Regions from separate parts of the Glutamicibacter sp. M10 genome, predicted to be linked through region 2. Evidence: riboswitches for the same ligand, from Rfam matches in the RefSeq annotation. Region 2 holds a riboswitch; each other region holds the start of a gene.
The links. Region 2 has a riboswitch for thiamine pyrophosphate ahead of N6V40_RS17670 (NAD(P)/FAD-dependent oxidoreductase). Riboswitches for the same ligand answer to the same signal wherever they lie in the genome.

Region 1 (2,256 bases), 210 kb from region 2:
GCGGTAGGTGGCCGTTCCTGTATTGCACTGCTCGCTACACTCTGAACTGGGGCCGATATCCGTGACGTGACGTCGGGGGTACTTTCGAGGTACACCTAGGTCCCACCTACGGCACTAGGATTCGATTTTGAGCATGAAAAAGCCCCGAAATTCAATGAATTTCGGGGCCAAATCTGTAGCGGCGCCGGGACTCGATCCCGGGACCTCACGATTATGAGTCGTGCGCTCTAACCAGCTGAGCTACGCCGCCACAAGTGAGAAGCAATCCAGTAGAAGCCAAGACTACTTCTCACTCAGAGCCCCCTGCCGGAATCGATCCGGCGACCTCGTTCTTACCAAGAACGCGCTCTACCACTGAGCTAAGGGGGCAACGAGTAAATACTCTACACGGCTTTGGGCACAAAGAAAAATCGTCATTCGCCTCCAATGAATTTCGGACCGCGTCGCGTTACCCCAAGTCAACGCATGTTTCTAGAAGACGTAGTGCTGACATGGAACGAAGGTTGGCACAAAAGCGCATAGGTGACGATGCTCACTGGAGCATTAGTAGTGGTCAATTTGGTAATTTCCAGCCTTCGGAAAGCGCTGCACGAGTTCCTTTTCTAACGACCAAGCGGTGCCACTTTCCTGCCGCTTGAGTCAGTGAAAATCACTTTTCCAACAACAAAACATCCGTACATCTTGATGCTTCGCAGTCAAAAGAGGTAAATATCAACATGTGCGAGGTCTGCCATTTTTCGCGGCGCAGACTACCCGCGTTTAGAACACCATCGAGCAACCGATCCCCTGCCGCGTTTTTCCTACTTGAGTAGGGGTCTTGTGACGTCAGCTACAAACTCGTTACGGATTTTGAAATCGCCAAAAACCTGTGTAGAGTATTTACTCGTTGCCCCCTTAGCTCAGTGGTAGAGCGCGTTCTTGGTAAGAACGAGGTCGCCGGATCGATTCCGGCAGGGGCTCGAAATAAGAGAGACAATCTGAATTCAGATTGTCTCTCTTTTCGTCTATCTGGACTTATTTTCTTGGGCCCCGCTGCCACTTCGCTTCTCCCCCATCTTCCACTTCCAACGCTCAGACCTAGCGTCAAATTTTGGCGCCCATTCTTGTGCGCCGATTTTTTCATGCTAGTGTCGTCTCCGACCACACGGGAGCCCCATGGCAAGGGCTGAGATCGGGCTATCGCCGTCCGCGACCGTTGAACCTGTCCGGGTAATGCCGGCGAAGGAAGTGAGTTTCTCAATGGAACAATTTGAACAACATCCTGCCCACTCTCTCGCGTTCCGCGAATCGGAAGGGATCTCAGTTCCCGTCACGCAAATTCAACTTGCGGACTCCCCCAATGGCCAGCCAAATGAACCGCTACGGGTGTATCGCACCAGTGGTCCAGGTAGCGAACCAACTCAGGGACTGAATCCTTTTCGGGAACCGTGGATCATGGAACGAGCAGACGTTGCGGTCTATGAAGGCCGCGAACGCAATCTGCACGATGACGGGCGCTCAGCGGTCCGCCGAGGAACTGCCAGCGATGAATGGGCCGGACGCACGGCGCCACAACTACGTGCAGTTCAGGGGGCCACAGTAACCCAAATGCACTACGCACGAGCTGGGGTGATCACCCCTGAAATGCGATATGTAGCGGTTCGCGAAGAGTGCGATGTAGAACTGGTGCGCAGCGAGCTGGCGGCCGGGCGAGCAATCATTCCGTCCAATATCAATCACCCGGAATCTGAACCGATGATTATCGGCAAAGCCTTCTTGGTGAAAATCAATGCAAATATCGGCAACTCTGCGGTGACCAGCTCGATTGCTGAAGAAGTATCCAAGCTGCAGTGGGCCGCCAAATGGGGTGCAGACACCGTCATGGATCTATCCACCGGTGATGACATCCACACCACTCGTGAGTGGATCATCCGCAATTCACCGGTGCCCATCGGAACGGTGCCCATCTACCAAGCCTTGGAAAAGGTCAATGGCGAAGCCAACGCACTGACCTGGGAGATCTTCCGCGATACCGTCATTGAACAGTGTGAGCAGGGCGTGGACTATATGACCATTCACGCTGGCGTGCTCTTGCGTTATGTTCCTTTGACTGCCAACCGGGTTACCGGCATTGTCTCGCGCGGTGGGTCCATCATGGCCGGCTGGTGCTTGGCACATCACGAAGAGAATTTCTTGTACACGCACTTTGATGAGCTCTGCGAAATCTTCGCACAGTACGACGTTGCTTTCTCACTGGGTGACGGGCTTCGTCCCGGC
Region 2 (2,256 bases):
CAGTGAGCAATCAGAGATGCCGGGAACAAGTCTGCGAGCGTTATCCAACAAGTTGTACATGGCGCCAACGTTGACTTGTGGATTCCCGTCTTCGCGCACGCTGGCTCCGAGAACAAGACTTCCGTCTTTGCGCGGAACCAGATAGACATTTTCTCTGTGCACGATGCCTCGAATAATTCGGGTCACTAATGCAGGGCCGGGTGGGCCTTGGATCCGCAGGATGTCACCATAAACCGGGCGTACGGGAGCTGGTTGAACTCCCTAACCGTTCCTAGGGCAGTACAGAGAATTGTTTGCTCTGCTTCCAGTCTTGTACCTGAAGACGTCAGCACGGCCGTGGTTTGATTCTTGTCATCCTTGATCACTTCAACACACTGTTCAAGCACGAGATCCGACTGGAAATACTCCAGAAGAATTCGTACCACCGAGCGAGGGTCAATTTGATGATCATCCTCGCAAAGCACCGCACCAGCAATGTTTCTGGCCAGCGCAGGCTCTAGGTTTCGCGCTTGGCTGGGCAAGAGCTTTTGAGCTGACAGGCCTAAGGAAGTTTGTAATTCCACCAGCTCGTGTAGGGCTTCACGGTCCGCGGGTTCTGCCGCCACCACCAAGGTTGAGCTTGTCAGATAGTCGGGACGCTGGCCCGAGATCGCTTGAATCCTGTTCACAAAATCTGGATAGCTCTTGTTGGAGGCGGCCAACATCTGATGCAGTGGTCCTTGGCCCCAGACGGTTTCTGCTGCCGGCGCCAACATTCCTGCGGCAGCATGGCTGGCGCCTTGGCCGGGTGAAGGATCAATAATGCAGACAGTGTGCCCGCGCGAGCTGAGCTCAAACGCTGTGGCTAGGCCGATGATTCCGGCACCAACGATGTTGACATGCATAGGCGCACGCTTCCTTCCTACGGCGGCATGACCCGCATCAGGTATAGCGGTCGGCTCAGTGCCCTCTCAGCCTGGTCGATTCAGGCTCCCGCGGAGATGTTGCGATTATAAGCATGACCCAGCTCATAAAAGCGAACTACGGCGGACTTTGTTCCGTCATCTTCTGTGATGTACTTACAAACATGTCGCTTCCGAAGTATCCCGCTGAATTGGTTGCTGGTTCCACGTTGTTGGAAACCATCGTTGAGTTTGAGCAGCAGCTACTGTCTCCTACGATTCGCAACAACCCTGACCAGCTGAGTCTTCTATTGCACAAGAACTTTGGTGAGATTGGAGCCAGCGGACGTACCTACAACCGAGAACAGATTCTTAGATTGTTGGTCGCTGAGGATTCTGGTGGCAGCGCAGGACAGGTTCATGACCCTGTTGGTACACAACTGTCAACAAACCTTGTGTTGCTCCGGTGGTCCACCTTCGGTCACAGGGCAAGTCATCGCACTTCCCTGTGGTTCCACGATCAGGGCCGCTGGCAAATGCTCTTTCACCAAGGAACACTGAGCGCAACGGCAACCGACAAAGAACGCGATACCACCAATGCGCAAGTAGAAACTACCGGTGATGAAATTAGCGTTCGAAAGCTCAGGGCGTCAGATGCCGACGCGGTTTTTGAAGCCTTTACCTCTGATGCACTAATGCATCGTCAAGGTGAGGCCAGCACTCCCGCTAACGCCCGTAAACATGTTGGCGCCCTACTAGCTGATTGGCGACGTCAATGTCCGTTGGCCATCACGAAGAACGGGCGATTGATTGGTTTAGTTTGCGCCACCTTAGATTCAAGTAACAAGAATGCTTGGATTTGGTATTGGATGCATCAGGCATTTAGAGGGCAGTCACTGACTACTCGGGCTGTGGCCACCCTGGCGAATTATCTCTTTGAAGAGCAGGACATTTACCGCGTGGAGTTAGGGTTACGCGCAAATAACCCAGGTTCCCGCCATGTCGCTGAAAAGAACGGTTTTCTGCGTGAGGGTATTGAGCGGGGCAAATTCCTAATTGACGGTGAGCGTATTGATGTTTTTACATACGCACGACTTCGGGATGATCCAGTCCCGTCTGTAGTTCCATTGCCGTTGAACCTAACTGAGTAAGTTCAACGGCACGTAAAAAGTCGTGAAATCCATAGCGGATTCCACGACTTTTTATTTTGTCCCTGATGTTTTGATCTAGCTGGTTAGATGCCAGGCGTCGTAGGTGGAGTCGTCGGTGGTGCTGGTGGAGCCGGCGGTGCCGGCGGCGCCGAACCTGGCTCGTTGGAGACGACCTTGTCGGTATCAATCTTGTTCAGCGTACGAGCCGCTGCGTCACGTCCACC
Region 3 (2,256 bases), 370 kb from region 2:
CTGCACCACTTGGGTCTCCGGGTCTTGCTGCATCAGCCCAACCGGGCGTTGGCGAGCAAAGGCATCTGCCCCGTCAATGAGTAGCTCGCCACGCATTTGCTGCGACTCGTCGACTTCCAACAACCCCGCCAGAGCATGTAGCAAGGTCGACTTTCCCGCACCGGAAGGACCAACAAGAAGTACTTTCTGGCCAGCCTGAATATTAAGGTCTAAACCGGAAACGGCGGGAGTTGTTCTTTCGGCATGCTGCCAGCTAAAACCACGCGCAGAAATCTCGGCGCCCCGCCGAGTTTGAGCGTCAGCGCCACGGTTAGCCAGCGAACTCATTTGGCGTCCAGTTTCCCGGACTCGAGGTGAGCACGGCGGCTAGCCAGTGCGCTCAGTGCACCGGTCTTAGCCAATCCACGGGTGGCCAGCCAAGACAGCAGACCAGCGATGATCAGTCCAGAGACGCCGGTGATCAGCACGTGCAAGATCTTTAGTGCTGAGGTGTATTCCACGTAGTACGCCAGGATGTAGGCTTCGGAAATACCGGCGAAGATGCCGGTGAAAAAACCTGCAATGAGCGCAACGCTCAGGTTCCACTTGCGGTAGCGGAAGATGGCAAAGACCAATTCAGCACCAAGGCCCTGGACCAGCCCGGAAACGATGACGCTCAGACCGTAGTGAGATCCCAGCAATGCCTCGATAATGGCTGCCAGTAATTCGCAGAACACTGCTGCACCTGGTTTGCGGATGATCAGGGCACCGAGTACCGCTGGGAAGAGCCATACGCCAGTCAGCAGTGCAGCGGCAGGTGGGAAGGCAACAAAAGCTAGCGAGAACAGCGGCATGCCTGCGCTCCAAGCCCAGAAGATCACTCCTGAGGCTACGGCGATTACTGAGGCTACGACGATGTCGACAACGCGCCAGCTGGTTCGCTGTTTTGCGGCTACTTGGTTCATGGGTGGTCCTCCTATATTTAGGAGGGGAGATGTACGGACTGATGGCATAGTGCTACACCCGTCCGCATCCGAGATGCTCGACTTCCTTCGCCGGTACTAGCCGGAGCAGGTTCGAGGGTCTGCGATCTATCGCACTCTCAGCGTCTTGGCGACTTCTTTTTGAAGTCTGACGCTCCCCTGTCGGAAAAATTACTGCTCCCCCACCTTACCGCAGGTATGCTGGGCAGAGGAAAGATAAGTTACGACGTTGAAGCGAGGGCAATATGAACACAGTACAGAAACTTGCCACCACCGGAATTTCGATTGGCGCCGGTTTGCTCGGCAGCAAGCTAGTTGATCAGCTGTGGAAGGGCGTCACCGGAAATAAGGCTCCCCGCAAGGGTAGCGAAGAAGCTGCTGAGGCTTCATTCCGTCAGGCGCTCGGATTCGCGATCTTCTCATCGATTGTCGCAGCGACCATCCAGGTCTTGGCAGACCGTGGCACCAACAAGGTTGTCGCACGGTTCAGCAAGTAGCTAATGCTCAAGGAACGGCCCACCAATGGTGGGCCGTTCCTTTTTGTTTTGTTCAGTTTTACACTGCTCAGTTTTTCACTGCTCAGTTTTACTTTGAGTCCTTCGACTCTTCGCTGGAGACTTCAACAGACGCGGTGGCCGGTGCGTCAGATACCGTGTCCACTACTTGCCTCAGTTCATCGGCGTAGAGAGATTGTTTGGCAGCGTGCTTGGTTCGGTAACCAGCGCGCCCAATCATATGTGCGGATACGGGAGCGGTCAGTAGCTGCATCCCCCAAGCCAGGAACAATACTGGAACCACACTCCAGCTACGCAAGTGAATTGCTAGCGCGGTGAAGATCAGCAGAAAGCCAAGTACTTGCGGTTTGGTGGCGGCGTGCATCCGAGTGAGCATGTCGGGGAATGAAAGCAGACCGATACCGGCAATCAGCGACATGAGGCAGCCGGTGATCAGCAGGACGGCGACAAGAATATCGAGGAACAATTCCATTAGGCGTTCCTCTGATCCGAGACGTACCGCGACACCGTAACCGAGCCAATGAAGCCCAAGGTGCACGCAACAACGACAAACAACAGGTAGTCGGTGTGGCGGTTGAAGACCATTTCCAAGCACAACGCCACGGAAATGATCAGCAGCATCACGTCCAAGGCTAAGACTCGGTCAAGAATCGAGGGGCCCTTGGCAACGCGGATCAAGCACGCAACGGTGGCTAGACCCAGCATGATGCCGCAAATCCACATCACGATTGTCATCATTTTTTGCCTCCTACTCGACCAAGAATTGGACCGCATTCGTG

Region 1: it holds a riboswitch for thiamine pyrophosphate, as region 2 does, so the genes downstream of both, thiC (phosphomethylpyrimidine synthase ThiC) here and N6V40_RS17670 (NAD(P)/FAD-dependent oxidoreductase) in region 2, are expected to answer to the same signal.
Region 3: it holds a riboswitch for thiamine pyrophosphate, as region 2 does, so the genes downstream of both, N6V40_RS06915 (ECF transporter S component) here and N6V40_RS17670 (NAD(P)/FAD-dependent oxidoreductase) in region 2, are expected to answer to the same signal.

Annotation. Positions count from the first base shown of each region.
Region 1 covers NZ_CP104918.1:1,562,087-1,564,342, reverse strand. The annotation lists tRNA gene N6V40_RS07665 (tRNA-Met) at 177-250, opposite strand; tRNA gene N6V40_RS07660 (tRNA-Thr) at 298-369, opposite strand; tRNA gene N6V40_RS07655 (tRNA-Thr) at 889-959, shown strand; TPP riboswitch at 1,135-1,244, shown strand; gene thiC (phosphomethylpyrimidine synthase ThiC) at 1,240-2,256, shown strand, end outside.
Region 2 covers NZ_CP104918.1:1,775,660-1,777,915, reverse strand. The annotation lists gene N6V40_RS17675 (FAD-dependent oxidoreductase) at 1-213, opposite strand, end outside; gene N6V40_RS17670 (NAD(P)/FAD-dependent oxidoreductase) at 186-884, opposite strand; TPP riboswitch at 882-986, opposite strand; gene N6V40_RS08715 (GNAT family N-acetyltransferase) at 998-2,032, shown strand; gene N6V40_RS08710 (mechanosensitive ion channel) at 2,116-2,256, opposite strand, start outside.
Region 3 covers NZ_CP104918.1:1,410,242-1,412,497, reverse strand. The annotation lists gene N6V40_RS06920 (ATP-binding cassette domain-containing protein) at 1-327, opposite strand, end outside; gene N6V40_RS06915 (ECF transporter S component) at 324-944, opposite strand; TPP riboswitch at 1,010-1,133, opposite strand; gene N6V40_RS06910 (DUF4235 domain-containing protein) at 1,208-1,459, shown strand; gene mnhG (monovalent cation/H(+) antiporter subunit G) at 1,548-1,949, opposite strand; gene N6V40_RS06900 (MrpF/PhaF family protein) at 1,949-2,215, opposite strand; gene N6V40_RS06895 (Na+/H+ antiporter subunit E) at 2,212-2,256, opposite strand, start outside.